Regions from separate parts of the Citrobacter sp. CRE-46 genome, predicted to be linked through region 2. Evidence: predicted binding sites of a transcription regulator. Region 2 holds the regulator's gene; the other holds the start of a gene.

Region 1 (8,874 bases), on a different replicon from region 2:
GGAAACGCGTTATAAGCGGCTTAAACAAAATGCCGATGAAGTTATACAGTCGCTTATAGACAAGATTGGAGAATAGTAATGGCTGATGCATCTAAGCTAAAAAACCGGACTCGCAAAAATTTGGGGAATCCTCCGGGGCCTGAAGAAGTCGCAACCAGCCTTAATTCACCGGAAGTGGCTCCTGTAGCTGTCGTTCCTGATGCTGCTGAGCAAACTGCACCCGTACCACCGGCTTCTTCTGTACCTGAAACAATGACACCGGCGACGACTCAGGTGATCAATTCCGCGCCGTACACCCGTCGTGATGGCCGTTCAGCTAGAAAAACATATCGTATTATTCCTTTTGCGACCAGGGTAACCCCTGAATTTGATAATGAAATTCGTGACATTGCAGAGCGCGAAGGTATCAAACTGGTCGAAGTTCTTGAGAACGCGCTTATCGCTTATAAGGCACAGAAGGGCTATTAATCCGGATAGCAGCATGATGCTGCTATCTTTTTAGTTATATAATCTTGCTGCAATATTGCAGCAATCATAACGCAATCTAGAATTTTGATTGCTGCTATCTGAAAGCTATCTTTATGCTAGATTGCTGCTATGAAAATGCGTTATGATACTCAAAATGAGTATCACTGGATGTGCGGCAAATACTCAGATTGAGTATTGGTACTCGATTTGAGGGCCTTCCGCTCGCACCTGAATGATATGGGTTAGGTATAAATACTCAATTTGAGTATCAATGGAGATAGTATGAATATTGCTTGTGATGATGGCTCTACCACAGTAAAGCTCGCATGGTTCGCAGATAAAGGTAAATTGAAGACAGGTTTGTCTTCCAACTCATTCCGTCAGGGCTGGAAAGTAGAAGGGATGGGCGCACGCCAGACCTTTAACTATGAACTGGAAGGCAAAAAGTACACTTATGATGAAGTCAGTAACGAATCCATCCTGACTACTCATATTGAGTATCAGTATACCGATGTGAATGTCCTCGCTGTGCATCATGGTCTTCTGAACAGCGGATTAAAACCGCAGCCGGTATCTTTAACAGTGACTTTGCCCATCAGCGAGTTCTATACAAAAGAGTGCCAGAAAAATGAGCTGAACATTCAGCGTAAAATTGACAACCTGATGCGACCAGTAAAACTCAACAAGGGCGAAGTGTTTACCATTGAACATGTTGAAGTCATGCCTGAGTCCCTGCCTGCCGTTTTTGCTCAACTGGTAAAAGATAATGTAGGGCCCTTTGAAAAATCTCTTGTGATTGATCTGGGGGGCACCAGTCTTGATGTTGGTCTTATCGTTGGTCAGTTTGACTCAGTCAGCGCAATTCATGGAAATGCAGAAATTGGTGTATCTATGGTGACAAGTGCAGCACTCACTGCGCTGAAAATGGCCTCCAGTGATACCAGCTCGATGGTTGCTAATGAGTTAATCAAACAGCGTCACGACCCTGATTTTGTACGTCAGGTTGTTAATGATGAAAGCAAAATACCCCTTGTTCTGGATACTATCGAAAGTGCAATCGCCAGTCTGGGTGAGCGTGTAGTTGATGACCTTGCCGGATTCCGCCATGTTAACCGGGTTTACATTATTGGCGGTGGTGCACCGTTGATCGAGGGAGCGGTTAAGGCTGCATGGCATCACCTGGGCCAGAAAGTTGTGATGATGGATTCACCACAAACAGCACTTGTGGAAGCTATCGCGGCATTTAAAGGGGAGTAATTCTGTGGGCGATGAGCGGAAGAAGTTTACTGTCTATCTTCATCCGGATCAGACGGCAGACAATATGTCCCTGGACATAATTGAGTCTGTACCGCGGAATGAGAGAGGGGAGTTATACCGGAGGGCATTTATCTCCGGGCTGGCTCTGCATCAGCTTGATCCGCGACTTCCTGGTTTACTTGCTGTGTTGCTGGACAGGGATTTCAGTGCGGACCAGCTGGTCGGGTTACTTAGCCAGACTACGGGGTGGAAACCATCCCGTGCCGACATTCGGGATATTCTCGCTGAAATGGGCACAGGTCAGGCCATACAACCTCCTCAGCCGGAAGTTATAGAGGATGAGGAAAAGCAGCGCCTCGAGCTGATGCGGGAAAAAATGAAGAAATTTATCTGAGACTCAGATCGATGCGCAGGGAATATCCGACCAACGGGTCGTGTATGCCGGTGAAAGCATTTCTCTCTTCATCTGCCATTCTGGCGCAATCCCGCGTCCTGCAAACCATACTTTCCCAAGTCCTGAATGGTTAATACCATCCAGGACTTTCATCAGCTGCTCGCTCCGTTCCCGTGGTTGTACTTCATCAAACAAATTCAGTTGCGATACCCCGGTTGGTGTGAAATCGTTCAGCATACAGCCTGCCTTTGCGTAACGATGACCATCCACCCAGATCCTGTCCAGAGTTCTGACGGCAGCGGCAACGATGTGCCGTGTATCCTGCGTGGGGATGAGCAGCTTTTCACTGGCCAGATTACCGTAGTAGGGCTCATTTACGGCAAACGGCGATGTTTTCACAAATACGGCAATATGCCTGCAGAACTGCCGTTCGCCGCGCAGCTTTTCGGCGGCCCGTTCTGCGTGCTGACAGACTGCCTGCCGCATTGCTTCATACGTCGTGACTCGCTCTCCAAATGACCGGCTGCAGACAATTTGCTGTTTGGGCGGCGGAGCTTCCTCCAGTGAAATACAGCTTTCTCCGTTGAGTTCCCGGACCGTTCTCTCCAGAACCACATTGAAATTTTTCCTGATGAACGTTGGATTCGCGCGGGCCAGCTGCAGTGCTGTGGTGATCCCCATTGTGTTCAGTTTCTTTGAGATCCTGCGGCCCACCCCCCAGATCTCCTCCACCGGCTGCAGTGACAGCAGTTTTTCTGTACGGCGGGGATTGCCCGGTGTTAACGCCAGTACGCCGCTAAATTGTGGCCACTCTTTGGAGGCCCATTGTGCAGACTTTGCCAGCGTTTTCGTGGGGCCCATTCCGACGCCGATGGTCAGCCCCGTGCCGGAACGAACGTGCTCACGCAGCTGCCGGCCGAAATCCTCGAAATTGATGCAGCTGTCAATACCCCGCACGTCGAGAAACATCTCGTCAATCGAGTACTGCTCAACGCGTGGCGCCAGCGCTTCCAGGTGAACCATGACTCTGTTCGACATCGATGCGTATAGCGCGTAATTACTGGAGAACGCGATGACCGGCTCCGGAAATTTCACCGACTTCAGCTGAAACCACGGCACTCCCATTTTTATGCCCAGCCGTTTCGCTTCAGCGCTGCGCGCGATTACACAACCATCATTGTTACTCAGGACCACCACAGGCCTGTCACGCAAATCGGGACGAAATACTTTCTCGCAGCTCGCGTAAAAGCTGTTAACGTCAGCCAGAGCGAACATCAGTCCGTGCTCCGGGTGAAGGCTGTCACCACCCCAAAAATCTGCAGGTCTTCCGGATAGAGAGTGGGATAGGCCGGGTTCATCGGCAGCAGGGCGACACGGGGTGTCAGCTGCAGGCGTTTAACCGTGAATTCGCCATCAGTTTCCGCGATGACAATGTCACCCTGCAGCGGCTTTTCGGCTTTGTCGACCACCATCAGGTCGCCGGAATGCAGGCCCATCTCTTTCATTGAATCCCCGATAGCCCTGACGAAGAACGTTGCAGCCGGACGCCGGATACACCAGGCATTCAGGTCAAGTTCCTCCTCCGTGTAATCGGCGGCCGGCGACGGAAAACCCGCCGGGCAACGTTCGGTGAACAGTGGGGCAGTGGACGGCACCGGCTCCTGTTCGGGGGCGACAAAAAGTAACATGGCATACCTCTTAAAATACCTGTTTGCATATACAGTATTATTTAAGATATTTCCTGTCCTGCAAGTAAAATTTTACCGTTTCCCGTCAGGTAACTGTTCTGCCTGGAAAAACAGATGTCAGGTTATCCACAGAATCGGTTAATAACCCTGTGGAGGACCGGCGCAGAACTGTTGGTATGTCATCTGCTCCCACTCTGGTGTTTTCCCTTCCCACAAATCCTCTGGTCACCCTGGCCATTTCTGCCCGCCAGTAGCTGACTGCCACCCGCTGCCAGTGTGCCGCGTCCGGACGGACACGGGACGGGCGTCTTTATCGCTCAGGCCCGGCGTCGTTGTGATTTTACGCCATGCCCTCGCCTTCTAAGGCGCGCCCTTCAAGCCGCTTTCGCGGCATAACCTTGCCGTCAAAAAAAATGACGGCTGCGGTATTCCACGATCGGCGTTGACCCGTTACCGGACGCGACGAACAGGCAGCGTGCGGCAGGGAACGGTATCGCGGTGATGCCTCCTGCCCACCCTGACTGTGTAAGGAGCTTCCCATGCCGAACTGGTGTGCCAACAGACTGATGTTCAGTGGTATTCAAAACAGTTATGCCCTTAAAACGTGGATTGCCGGAGGTGAACAGTCTCTGCATCGCCGCGCCAGAAAAGAAGGTATCCAGCTTTTCCAGGCGGGCTGCGCGGGGATACTGCGCCCCCTGACAGAACTGTGTTACCCGCCATACCCGCAGCTGGTTGCTCACGGGGCGGCCGCAGACAATCGGCCTTCAGTGCAGGCGTACAGCGACTGGCTGGCGATGTTTATGGCCGGAGCTGTACTGGATGTGGAAACCTGCCTGAAGCTGCATCAGTGCTGGCTGGACAGTCATATTGCCCATGCCCGCTGGGACACCCTCAGTGAACCGGAACAGGTGGTCATCCGTCAGCTGTACCAGCAAAAGTCTTTCGACTGGGAGGACAGTTTCCGGCCTGCGCCGGTGGATGAATGGTGGGACAGCCTGTGTGACGTCGGTTCTGCCGTACCTGCTGCTGATCCAATGGATTTCCGCGACGTGCTGCCGACGCGTCTGGATATTGAGGTGAACGCCTTCAACGGTGGTCTGCTGACGGGTGTCCCGTCGTCATATGACCACTATCTGAAGCAGTACGGTTGCAAGTGGCCGGTCGGTTATGAGGCAGATATCTGTTTCGCCGGAGAGAACTCGCTGACGGTGGATTTTGATACCCCCTGGAGTCCGGTCGGCGAAGACGTTGTGGCTGAACTCTGTCAGCGGTATGGCGGGGAGGTGGAGCACTGGTTTGCGGAGCAGGGCTGTAATTACTGCGGTTATGCCCGGTACGTCAGCGGCGAAACAGATGTGTACATCACGGACGAGCTGGAGTGGGGCGAGGCTGACCCGGACGATGAGGACAGTTTCCCGGACGTAACCGGCCCGGAGTGGATTATCAACAACGTGGCGCATTTTGGCGGCTGACCGGAGGCGGGCGGGAAACCGCCCGGAATAACATGGAATTAAATTTGAATACCTGGCTTGTTGGCCTGAGCATCGACGTCGGTGGCACTGAAATGATGGTGTATTACCTGATTAGCGCGACTGACCTGGAGCATGCCGAAGCGGGCGTTCTGGAAATGGGGCGCACCTGGTGGCCAGCACTGCAACGCGAGGATGACCGGCATCGGTGGGAATATGCCGCAGGCGTGGTCTGGTTCAACAGCATCATTCTGCTCGATGACGTGGAGAACAGTATCCTGCGCGGGCTGAAGTTCCTCGATGCGTGGACAGTGACTGGTTCAACAGACGCGCCGGTACTGCGCGATGAGTGGGCCAATGACTGGCGGGATATCACCCGCTGACGGAATGCCGGGCAGGGCGACTGCCCGGTACTTCAGGCAGGAATAATGATGTCGCGCTGCTCCGCATCCATGCCGCGCGTGGCGCGGGGATATCCACTGCCCGGAGCCAGTGTGCCGCGCCCGGACGGACACGGGACGGGCGGTTTTTCCGCTCCTGTCCGGCGTCGCTGTGATTTTACGCCATCCACTCGCATTTTAAGGAGCGCCCTTCAAGCCGCTTTCGCGGCATAAGCTCGCCGACGATGGGGACTGTCGGCTCGTTATTCCACGGTCAGCTTGACCCGTTACCGGTCGCGGCGTACAGGCTCCGGGCAGCAGGGAACGGACGTCGTACCGACGTCCTCTTGGGTGCCCCCTGTAACCACGAGGTGTCCCTATGTCCCGTTTTATCCTGGGTAACTGCGTCAATATTATGGCCTCCTTTCCGGATCGCGCCGTTGATTTCATCCTCACCGATCCCCCGTATCTGGTCGGGTTCCGTGACCGTTCCGGCCGCAGTATTGCCGGTGACAAAACCGACGAATGGCTGCAACCCGCCTGCAATGAGATGTACCGCGTCCTCAAAAAAGACGCGCTGATGGTGAGCTTCTACGGCTGGAACCGCGTCGATCGTTTCATGGCGGCGTGGAAAAGTGCCGGGTTCAGCGTGGTCGGGCATCTGGTTTTCACCAAAACCTACTCGTCGAAATCGGCCTATGTCGGCTACCGCCATGAATGCGCCTATATCCTGGCGAAAGGCCGTCCGGCGCTGCCGCTGGACCCGTTACCGGACGTCCTGGGCTGGAAATACAGCGGCAACCGCCACCATCCGACCGAAAAACCTGTTACCAGCCTGCAACCGTTGATCGAGAGCTTCACACACCCGAACGCCATTGTTCTCGATCCGTTTGCCGGTTCCGGCTCCACCTGTGTCGCCGCCGTCCAGGCAGGGCGCCGTTATATCGGCATTGAGCTGATGGAGCAGTACCACAAAGCCGGGATTACCCGCCTGTCAGCCGTCCAGCGCGCCATGCAGCGCCCGGCCGCCAACGACGTCTTTTATCCGGAGGCCGCGTGATGAACTATGCCGGACACGAAAAACTCCGCGCAGACGTGGCGGAGCTGGCCAACAGCATGAGTGACCTGCGGGACGCGCTGAACGACGTGGAGCACCGCTATCGCTTTGATTCTGATGTGCTGACCGAACGTCTGACCCGGCAGACGCTTTTCCGCATCAATGCCCTGTTTATGGCGGCGTACAACGAAATTCTTGAGCTGGATTCCTGCTTTCAGGACTAAGGAGAAAAACATGTACGGAACCTGTGAAACCCTCTGCCGGTTGCTGAGTGAGCAGTATCCCGCAGAAACCCCGCTGAACCTGATTGTCTGGTCCCCGGCGGATATCGAAGCGCTGGCCGACGGGATGGAGTATGCCGTTTCTGAACAGGACACAAGGGAGGTGCTGGCGCGTCTGGACGCCATACCGGAAGAACAACGGCTTGAGTCGGGTGTGTCTGCCAGTGCGGTGATGGACCTGATTGATCAGGTGAAACAGGCCGTTCCGGCGGTGATGGTGCCGGCTGACCTGCTTGAAACCCTGCTGACGACCGCCGAACAGGCGTTGTGGCACAGGGAATGGACCGCCCGGGATGACAACCACCCGGTCCCGGACAGCGTAGCCCGCCGCCTGGCTGATACGGCGAAAGTGCGCGCCTTACTGAAAAACTGAATACCCACGCCGCCCCGGCGGCGTGGACTGAATCTGCTCAGAGGAACATAAGATCATGATGTACGGCACCCGTAAGGAACTGAATAAAAAGCTGAAACGTATGTTTGGCAACAATGACCACTTTGCCCTGCTGGTCTGGACGAAGCAGGACGTAATGGCCCAGGTGGAAAACATGACGGAAAGCGAGGCCGCCGCGATTTTGCAGGAAATCGGCAGCGTGACCGGGCATACCGAAGAGGGCGTTTCATTTCGCACGGTCCAGGAGATGTATGCCGGATTACGGGCCGACATCCCGACCGTCATCGTTCCCGCTGATCTGCTGGCACGCCTGGCTGACGTCGCGGGGCTGGCGCTGGACGCAGAGGACGCCCGGGCCTGGCCGCTTGTTAGCCAGCATTACCCGTCCGTGGCTGATGCCCAGGCCGATATTACGTGGCTCAGGCAGCTCCTGGCCGCCTGATGTGACCGCCCGCCCCGCCCGTTCTGACGGGGCGATACTTCCCGTACAGTATACAGAGAGAATAACCATGAATAACGATACCCTGAACGCCCTCATTCTGCGCCACGGTGACAATCTGCTGCGCCGGTCCGGCTGGCCCGACTCAGTTGGTATGACGCCCGTCGCGCCCGAAACCGTATCCGGCTGGCTGTTCGCCAGTGGCGTGCTCGATGCAGACGAGATCCTGGCGCTGACAACCCGGTTGTGCCAGGCCCTGAATGACGGACGGGCGAAACTGCTGACCGCCAGCGCGCAACGGCTGGCAGGTACGCCCGCCCGGCTGCATCTGTACCCGGCTCAGTCTTATCCCCGGCCCGAAGCCCTGACTGATTTTACCTGTATAAGTCTGCCGTATGCCCGGGAATGGCTGACAAAAGCCGAATGCGGGGACCTGCTGGCCTTCCTGAAAGATTTCATTGACCGGATCTGTGACATTGTTCGTCAGGACGCGAAGCGCATCGCGGCGGCTCTGGTGCCGTCTGCCGCGCCGCGGCTGATGGAAAAACGTTTCGGAGTCTGGCGACTGATTGCGGACGAATACGAGCACGACAACTGGCTGGACAGTGAGGACGAGGAACGGCTGGATCAGGTGCTGGACGGCATACTGGTCCGGGGTGCGCGGTTTTGTCCGGTCCTGCTCACCCTGGTGAATGAGTCCCGGGAGGAAATCGAAGCGGCCGGAGTGATGACCGATCTCCTGCGTTTCCCGGGGGAACCGGTCCGCCGCTGGTTTGACCGTCGCGTGTTGCGGGATGTGCTGAACGAGGTCCGCAACACAGACCCCATCGGGGATTAAGTCAGGGAGGGAAGGGGGAAACCCCTTCTTTTATCCGCCGGTGACTCAGAAGCTGAAAAGGATGTCGCCGGCTCCGCTTTTATGGCTCTTCCTCCACGTTGTTCCGGCTTCACAGTGAGTAACGCCCCGTGCGGCCTGCGGCAAACGCCGTGCCTCTACTGTAGCCGGGCCGCGGCTGATGCAAGGGAAGCGTAAACGCCGTCACCTTC
Region 2 (8,874 bases):
GCAAAGAAGTCACCGTCACGTTGATTCGCGAAGCGTTCGTTGGGCAAAATGAGGTGGCTGAAGAACTGACGCTGCTGCCTAAAGAGTCCCGCTATTGGTTACGCGAAATCCTGTTATGCGCGGATGGTGAACCCTGGCTTGCCGGGCGTACCGTGGTGCCTGAATCCACCCTGTGTGGCCCTGAACTGGCCTTACAAAACCTGGGGAAAACACCGCTCGGACGCTACCTGTTTACGTCATCGACATTGACCCGAGATTTTATTGAGATTGGCCGCGATGCAGCGCTGTGGGGGCGTCGTTCCCGCCTGCGGCTGAGCGGTAAGCCGTTGATGCTTACCGAGCTTTTTCTGCCTGCATCGCCGTTGTACTGAGAGGAAGATAAAGATGGAGTGGAGTCTGACGCAGAATAAGCTGCTGGCGTTTCACCGCTTGATGCGTACGGATAAGCCAATCGGCGCCTTACTGCTGCTCTGGCCTACGCTGTGGGCATTATGGGTAGCAACCCCTGGTATGCCGCAACTGTGGATCCTGGCGGTTTTTGTCGCCGGCGTATGGTTAATGCGCGCTGCCGGATGCGTGGTGAATGACTATGCCGACAGGAAGTTTGACGGCCACGTTAAGCGTACCGCGAATCGACCGCTGCCGAGCGGGGCTGTCACCGAGAAAGAAGCCCGAACGCTGTTTGTCGTACTGGTATTGCTGGCCTTCCTGCTGGTATTGACGCTCAATACGATGACCATTTTGTTGTCCGTTGCGGCACTAGCGCTGGCGTGGGTTTACCCGTTTATGAAGCGCTATACGCATCTGCCGCAGGTGGTGCTGGGGGCGGCGTTTGGCTGGTCGATCCCGATGGCGTTCGCCGCCGTGAGCGAGTCTGTACCGCTGAGCTGCTGGCTGATGTTCCTCGCCAATATCCTCTGGGCGGTGGCCTATGATACGCAGTATGCAATGGTTGACCGCGATGATGACCTGAAGATCGGTATTAAATCGACCGCGATTCTGTTCGGCCAGAACGACAAGCTGATTATTGGTATTCTGCAGGTGGGCGTGCTGGTGCTGATGGCGCTGGTGGGCTGGTTAAACGGGTTGGGGCTGGGCTATTACTGGTCTCTGTTAGTGGCTGGGGCGCTGTTTGTGTATCAGCAGAAACTGATCGTCAACCGTGAACGTGACGCCTGCTTTAAAGCGTTTATGAACAATAACTATGTTGGTCTGGTGCTGTTCTTAGGCCTGGCAATGAGCTACTGGCATTTTTGAGTTTGGCTTAGCCTGCAAAATAAAAACCGGTCATTTCGACCGGTTTTTTTATGCTTACTCGCCTTGTGTGGCGCTCTCGATGGTCAGACGCACATCCGACGTGACCAGTTCGGCCAGCATCTGATAGATCTTCATCGTCTCTTCCGGTTCGGCATCTCCGGTATCGCTGATATATCCTTCGTCACGCAGCGTCAGCACCAGAGAGCTGAACACGGCCTTGTCGAAGAATTCCGGCGCGTTAATGCCATGCAGGACGGAAAGACGCTGTGCCACGGTGCGGCTCTCTTTCTCCAGCGTACCACGGTTGATAGATGGGTTAGCGCTCAGCAGCCAGAAGGTAATAGCGTAGCGCTGCAACGTCTCACGAGCACCCGCCGCCAGCAGCTGTAGCGTACGGGAGCGGGCCGGATTGATATGCAGTTCGTCATCGTCCAGGGTGATGAGTCCCTGGCGCTGCATTTCGCTGGCCAGTTCGTCGATCACGCCAGCGAGTTCGTCACGCTCCCAGCGCAGGAACAGCTCCGCTTTCAGCATTGGGTATAGCGCTTCAATATGCTGCAGCAGCGCGGCGCGTGAAATATGACGATGCTGGGTTACGATGGCCGCCATTAACGAAGGCAGAACCAGCATATGCGCAATGTTGTTGCGGTAGTACGTCATCAATACCGCCTGCTCACGCGGCAGAATGATGATGTCGCCAATGGTGTCTTTCTCGACCTCAAACTTGTTCATCTGCAAGGCATGGTCAATCAGTTCACTGGCGCTCTGCGCAGGAACCGTCGCATCCGGGGCATACGGTACGTTGCGCAGTAGACTCAGATAGCAATCGAGTTGTTCAGTCAACTGCTCACGGGTCAGAGAGCGCTGGCGGGAAGCCAGTAACGCGGTACAGCACAGGTTCATGGCGTTGGCCGCGCCTGCGTTGTTAATGCGTACCATCAGATCGGCGGCAATGTTATTTACCGTCGGCGTCAGCCAGGCAGGACGGATAGACTCAATAGGATCGATAGATTCACGCCACTCCGGCACGTGCTGGTTGAGGTAAGTCATCAACGGCATCGGCTCGCCAAAGTTAACGTAACCCTGACCCAGATTACGCAGCTTGCTTAAGCCACGCAGCATTTGCGGCAGGCTCTCTTTCTCTTTCGTCGCGCCCCGCAGCTCTTTCGCATACGTGCCCACTTCCATGACGTGCTCGTAGCCGATGTAGATCGGTACGAGGGTAATCGGACGCGTACCGCCGCGCAGCATCGCCTGAATGGTCATCGACAGCGTGCCGGTTTTCGGGTCAAGCAAACGACCAGTACGTGAACGACCGCCTTCGACAAAGTACTCAACCGAGTAGCCGCGGCTGAACAACTCGCCCAGGTATTCGCGGAAAACGGTGGAATAAAGCTTGTTGCCCTTGAAGGTACGACGAATAAAGAACGCGCCCAGACGGCGGAAGATCGGACCTGCTGGCCAGAAATTCAGGTTGATGCCTGCCGCGATGTGCGGCGGAACCAGACCCTGATGATACAGCACGTACGACAGCAGCATATAGTCCATATGGCTGCGGTGGCACGGAACATAGACGATTTCGTGGCCATCGTGCGCCAACTGGCGTACACGCTCTGCATTATGAACGTTAATCCCCTGATACAGACGGTTCCAGGTAAAGCCCAGAATACGGTCTGTCAGACGGATCATCTCGTAGGAGAAGTTGGCGGCAATCTCTTCCATCAGCGCTATCGCATTTTGCTGCGCTTTTTCGTGGGAGATTTTTTTACTGCGCGCTTCATCTTCTACCGCGCGCGCGATAGCTTTTGAGGCCAACAGCTTGTTAAACAGATCCTGTCGGGCAGGGAGGCGCGGACCGACTGCGGCCAGGCGCTGGCGTGCAAAGTGCATACGCGCTACGCGCGCCAATTTCTGGGCGATAATTTTATCTGTACCGTGTTCATCCGCCATACGACGCAGGGAAACCGACGGGGAGAAGCGGACAAAGCTGTCGCGACCCAGCCAGGACACAGCAAAGAATTTTTGTACGCCGTTCAGCATACGCAGCGGCGGGTTGACCTCGCCTTTTTCGCGCCCGGGCGCACGGCCAAACATCACCGAAACCGGCACCATCTGCACATCCAGGTCTGGATTGCTGCGATGCAAGTCGAGATAGTTATGGAATAGCTTAATAGACTCTTCTTTTGGCGTGTAATAGGTGAAGACACGTGGGCCGCCGTGAATAAACACGTAGCGCGGCAGTAGAGTTCCGTCTATCTCCAGCGGTTCCAGGGGATCCGGGAGATCGTGCGCCAGACATTGGGCGCGCAGCGTCAGCAAGTCTGCTTTGGAGTTGTACGGTAGGACGTACATAATGGGGCGAGAAGTATCGAGCCCCAATTCCGGTGCGGGTTCCGCCGGAATAGACTTGCTTTTTACCAGTACGCTTAATGGTAAATTCAGTAATTTGTAGTAAATTCGTGGCCAGCCGGACATAAACGATGTAAAGCCTCTGGTTAATAATGCAAATGCGCTGCAAGGATATCAGAAAGTTTAGTGAATTTCTGGTGTATCCGGTCATACTTCGCGCTGCTTTGCCACACCCTGAAACAAACGGGGTAACGTTACAATGACATTGACGCTAATAATGTAAAAAGGTTCTTTTTGATGGCCAATAATACCACTGGATTCACCCGAATTATCAAAGCTGCAGGCTATTCCTGGAAAGGTTTTCGCGCCGCATGGATTAATGAGGCGGCATTTCGTCAGGAAAGCGTTGCCGTTCTGCTAGGCGTTGCCATCGCCTGCTGGCTGGACGTCGACGCCATTACGCGCGTGTTGCTGATTGGTTCCGTGATGCTGGTGATGATCGTTGAAATTCTTAACAGTGCGATAGAGGCGGTGGTTGATCGTATCGGTTCCGAGTACCACGAACTGTCTGGTCGTGCGAAAGACATGGGGTCGGCGGCGGTATTGCTGTCGATTTTTGTCGCCCTGATCACCTGGGGCATCCTGTTGTGGTCGCATTTGCGATAAAGATTCCACAACTTCATCATTCTCCTGTTTTTTGTGCAGTTTGCGGTTCCAAAATCACCTTTAGCTGTATATACTCACAGCATAACTGTATATACACCCAGGGGGCGGAATGAAAGCGTTAACGGCCAGGCAGCAAGAGGTGTTTGATCTTATTAGAGATCACATTAGCCAGACAGGTATGCCACCGACGCGTGCGGAGATCGCGCAGCGTTTGGGGTTCCGTTCCCCAAACGCTGCTGAAGAACATCTGAAAGCGCTGGCGCGTAAAGGCGTGCTGGAAATTGTATCCGGCGCATCGCGTGGTATTCGTCTGTTGCAGGAAGAAGAAGAAGGTTTACCGCTTGTCGGGCGCGTTGCGGCAGGTGAGCCACTTCTGGCGCAGCAACACATCGAAGGCCATTATCAGGTCGATCCTTCACTGTTCAAACCGAACGCCGATTTTCTGCTGCGCGTCAGCGGTATGTCGATGAAAGACATCGGGATTATGGACGGTGATTTGCTGGCCGTGCATAAAACACAGGATGTGCGTAACGGTCAGGTTGTTGTCGCGCGCATTGACGACGAAGTGACGGTGAAGCGCCTGAAAAAACAGGGCAACAAGGTTGAACTCCTGCCAGAAAACAGCGAATTCAAACCCATTGTGGTCGACCTGCGCGAGCAAAACTTCACTATTGAAGGGCTGGCGGTAGGCGTCATTCGTAACGGGGAATGGCTGTAATACTCTGTTGAGTCCCTGTAGGCCGGATAAGACGTTTGCGTCGCCATCCGGCAACTCGCCCGGTGGCACTGCGCTTACCGGGCCAGGGCAACATCTTCCAGTACCTCTAACTTCTTTTCAGGCTCTATTTCATGCCTTTCTTTACCTCCTCCGACAAAGCACTCTGGCGTCTTGCCTTACCGATGATCTTCTCCAATATCACCGTTCCCTTGCTGGGATTGGTCGATACCGCGGTCATTGGTCATCTGGATAGTCCGGTCTATCTTGGCGGCGTTGCCGTTGGCGCCACCGCGACCAGTTTTCTCTTTATGTTGCTGCTTTTTTTACGCATGAGCACCACAGGTCTTACCGCCCAGGCATTTGGCGCGAAAAATCCGCAGGCACTGGCGCGTGCGCTGGTGCAGCCGCTAATGCTGGCGCTGGGGGCGGGGCTGCTTATCGCACTGTTTCGGACGCCGATTATCGATCTGGCTCTGCATATTGTCGGCGGCAGTGAAGCCGTACTGGAGCAGGCCCGACGTTTCCTGGAAATCCGTTGGTTAAGCGCCCCCGCCTCGCTGGCGAATCTGGTACTGCTCGGCTGGCTGCTTGGCGTTCAGTATGCACGGGCGCCGGTTATCCTGCTGATTGTCGGTAATGTTCTCAATATTGTGCTCGATTTATGGCTGGTGATGGGCCTGCATATGAACGTGCAGGGCGCGGCGCTGGCGACGGTCACCGCCGAATATGCCACCTTGCTGATCGGTCTGTTAATGGTACGCAAAGTCCTGCATATGCGCGGAATTTCGCTGGCAATGTTGAAACAGGCCTGGCGTGGCAATTTCCGCCGCTTACTGGCGCTTAACCGCGACATCATGCTGCGCTCGCTGTTGCTACAGCTCTGTTTCGGTGCCATTACGGTGCTGGGCGCGCGCCTGGGGAGCGATATCATTGCGGTAAATGCCGTTCTGATGACCCTGCTGACCTTTACCGCCTACGCGCTGGACGGGTTTGCCTACGCCGTTGAAGCGCATTCTGGTCAGGCCTATGGCGCACGGGATGGCAGCCAGTTACTGGATGTCTGGCGCGCAGCCTGCCGACAGTCCGGTCTTGTGGCGATTCTGTTTTCGCTGGTTTATGCCCTGTTTGGCGAGCACATTATAGCGTTGCTGACCTCGCTCCCGCAGATTCAACTGCTGGCCGATCGTTATCTTATCTGGCAGGTGATTTTGCCGCTGGTTGGCGTCTGGTGTTATTTGCTGGACGGTATGTTTATCGGCGCAACACGGGCTGCAGAAATGCGCAACAGCATGGCCGTTGCCGCCGCGGGATTCGCATTAACGTTACTGGCTTTACCGCTGCTGGGTAACCACGGTTTGTGGCTGGCACTCACTGTGTTTCTCGCCCTGCGCGGGCTTTCACTGGCCTTTATCTGGCGACGTCACTGGCGCAACGGGACGTGGTTCGTTGAAGCCTGACGGTTAAAAATTCTGAATAGTGAATCGAATGCCGAATCAGTGACTACACTTATTCTCACGTCCAGCAGAAAAGATAGCGGAGTTGGACGAGATACTCTGGCTATTCACAACCTAACGATGAGGATTTGATGATGAATAAAGACGAAGTCGGCGGCAACTGGAAACAGTTCAAAGGTAAAGTGAAAGAGCAATGGGGCAAACTGACCGACGATGATATGACGGTCATTGAAGGCAAACGTGACCAACTGGTCGGTAAAGTCCAGGAGCGTTACGGTTATGCAAAAGATCAGGCGGAGAAAGAAGTCACTGACTGGGAAACCCGCAACGATTACCGCTGGTAATTAGTCCCCTCCTGAGAGTACAAGGATGTACGCTCTCTGGCTTAGCGACCGACTTTCTTTTTCACCAGAATTGAGTGGTCATGCTGACATTCGCCTGGATGGCGACAGGCTTCAACCTCCACGCATGCCGGGCACAGCCCGTGAGCTTCAATCACGTTATGCCGCAGAGCAAAACCCATTTTTGCCGCCAGCATATGCATGATGTCTTCCACACCTTCCGCACACTCTTCTTTTACCACGCCACAGCGATCGCAAATAAACATCGCAGAACTGTGGGTCGGTTGATCGAACAGGTGACACAGCACGTAGCTGTTGGTCGATTCCACTTTATGTACAAAACCTTGTTCCAGCAGAAAATCGAGCGCACGATAAACGGTCGGTGGCTTGGCCTGCGGCTCGGTTTCCCGTAGCAGGTCGAGCAGGTCATAAGCGCTAATAGCGCCTTCCTGCAGGCTCATCAGGCGCAGCACTTCGAGGCGCTGTGGCGTTAGCCGCACGTTGCGTTGCGCACAGAGTTTTTCAGCTTGAGCCAATAACTCCTGCGTGGTGGTTTTGTCCATTTGGCGCCTCGATTTGTGTGAAAGGTTAATCCCTTACTTTATCATGTTCTGCTTAAAACGCCGAGATCCGCCGCTGTGTGCTATACCTGACGCATCGTATTCTGGAGAATCCACATGAAAAGACCCGACTGTATTCGCCACTGGCGAGAGGTGGAGGGGGCTGATGACTCCACCTACCCCGACAGCAATGAACTTTTTGCTATTGGCGCGCCGCTTGCCCGTAAACTGGGGTTAGGAAGACTAGGTATTCATCATGAACGCCTGCCGCCGGGGCGTCGCACATCTTATCCTCATGCCGAAAGCGATGAAGAAGAGTTTATCTATGTGCTGGAAGGTTATCCGGAAGCCTGGATTAACGGCTATTTATGGAAGCTCGAACCTGGCGACAGCGTCGGTTTTCCGGCAGGAACCGGGGTGTGCCACACCTTTATCAATAACACCAGTGAAGAGGTGCGCTTGCTGGTCGTGGGTGAGGCAAACAAAAAATATAATCGCATTTATTACCCGCTTAACCCGGTCTATGCCGCCACGCGCGAGGATCGCTGGGTTGACCATCCGCCGCAGTTTTTTGGCCCACATGACGGCAAGCCGGGGCGCAAATAACGCTCTGTGAGAATATGCTGTGCGAGCCACGATGATGGGGCGCACTATCGCATCGGTCTATGCTATAGTAGCGCCCCTTTTTTAACCGGATGCTTGAATATTCGCCATGCTGCCTGAATCTCAGTCTACCGCTTTTCCCGCTCATCGTTTTTCTATCGCGCCGATGCTCGACTGGACGGACAGACATTGCCGCTACTTTTTGCGCTTACTGTCCCGCCAGACGCTGCTGTATACGGAGATGGTGACCACCGGAGCGATCATTCATGGTAAAGGCGATTATCTGGCGTATAGCGAAGAAGAACATCCGCTCGCGTTGCAACTGGGCGGGAGCGATCCGGCTGCGCTGGCGCAGTGTGCGAAGCTCGCTGAACAGCGGGGCTATGACGAAATTAACCTCAACGTGGGTTGTCCTTCCGACCGCGTACAGAATGGCATGTTTGGCGCCTGTCTGATGGGGAATGCGCAACTGGTCGCCGATTGCGTCAAGGCGATGCGCGATGTGGTGTCGATTCCGGTGACGGTGAAGACCCGAATCGGCATTGATGATCAGGACAGCTACGAATTCCTGTGCGATTTCATCAACACGGTATCTGGCAACGGCGAATGCGAGATGTTCATCATTCACGCCCGCAAGGCCTGGCTGTCCGGGTTAAGCCCGAAGGAAAACCGCGAGATCCCACCGCTGGATTATGACCGTGTTTATCAGTTAAAGCGTGATTTCCCGCATCTGACGATGTCGATCAACGGCGGTATTAAATCGCTGGAAGAAGCGAAAAAGCATCTGCAGCATATGGATGGCGTGATGGTGGGGCGTGAAGCCTATCAAAATCCCGGAATTCTGGCGTCGGTCGACCGCGAAATTTTTGACGCCGCTACTCATGATGCCGATCCGGTCGCCGTGGTGCGTGCCATGTACCCATATA

The links. The regulator LexA, encoded in region 2, represses DNA repair genes until DNA is damaged. The targets are predictions, from matches to a motif close to TNCTGTATGTACATACAGNA.
Region 1: a site for LexA is predicted at 3,825-3,844, ahead of umuD (translesion error-prone DNA polymerase V autoproteolytic subunit). Genes of this name have one in related genera too.

Annotation. Positions count from the first base shown of each region.
Region 1 covers NZ_JCAPUG010000003.1:51,672-60,545, reverse strand. The annotation lists gene AC534G_RS26430 (nucleotide-binding protein) at 1-76, shown strand, start outside; gene AC534G_RS26425 (hypothetical protein) at 79-468, shown strand; gene parM (plasmid segregation protein ParM domain-containing protein) at 751-1,725, shown strand; gene AC534G_RS26415 (plasmid partitioning/stability family protein) at 1,730-2,119, shown strand; gene AC534G_RS26410 (Y-family DNA polymerase) at 2,123-3,394, opposite strand; gene umuD (translesion error-prone DNA polymerase V autoproteolytic subunit) at 3,394-3,807, opposite strand; partial or broken gene AC534G_RS26400 (hypothetical protein) at 4,062-4,309, shown strand; gene AC534G_RS26395 (DUF1281 domain-containing protein) at 4,347-5,282, shown strand; gene AC534G_RS26390 (hypothetical protein) at 5,315-5,662, shown strand; gene AC534G_RS26385 (hypothetical protein) at 5,695-5,856, opposite strand; gene AC534G_RS26380 (DNA methylase) at 6,039-6,719, shown strand; gene AC534G_RS26375 (YubE family protein) at 6,719-6,940, shown strand; gene AC534G_RS26370 (DUF1380 family protein) at 6,951-7,370, shown strand; gene AC534G_RS26365 (DUF1380 family protein) at 7,426-7,830, shown strand; gene AC534G_RS26360 (YubG family protein) at 7,898-8,665, shown strand.
Region 2 covers NZ_CM184341.1:4,867,980-4,876,853, reverse strand. The annotation lists gene ubiC (chorismate lyase) at 1-371, shown strand, start outside; gene ubiA (4-hydroxybenzoate octaprenyltransferase) at 385-1,257, shown strand; gene plsB (glycerol-3-phosphate 1-O-acyltransferase PlsB) at 1,312-3,732, opposite strand; gene AC534G_RS23660 (diacylglycerol kinase) at 3,904-4,272, shown strand; gene lexA (transcriptional repressor LexA) at 4,382-4,990, shown strand; gene dinF (MATE family efflux transporter DinF) at 5,122-6,447, shown strand; gene AC534G_RS23645 (CsbD family protein) at 6,579-6,788, shown strand; gene zur (zinc uptake transcriptional repressor Zur) at 6,830-7,348, opposite strand; gene AC534G_RS23635 (cupin domain-containing protein) at 7,463-7,951, shown strand; gene dusA (tRNA dihydrouridine(20/20a) synthase DusA) at 8,058-8,874, shown strand, end outside.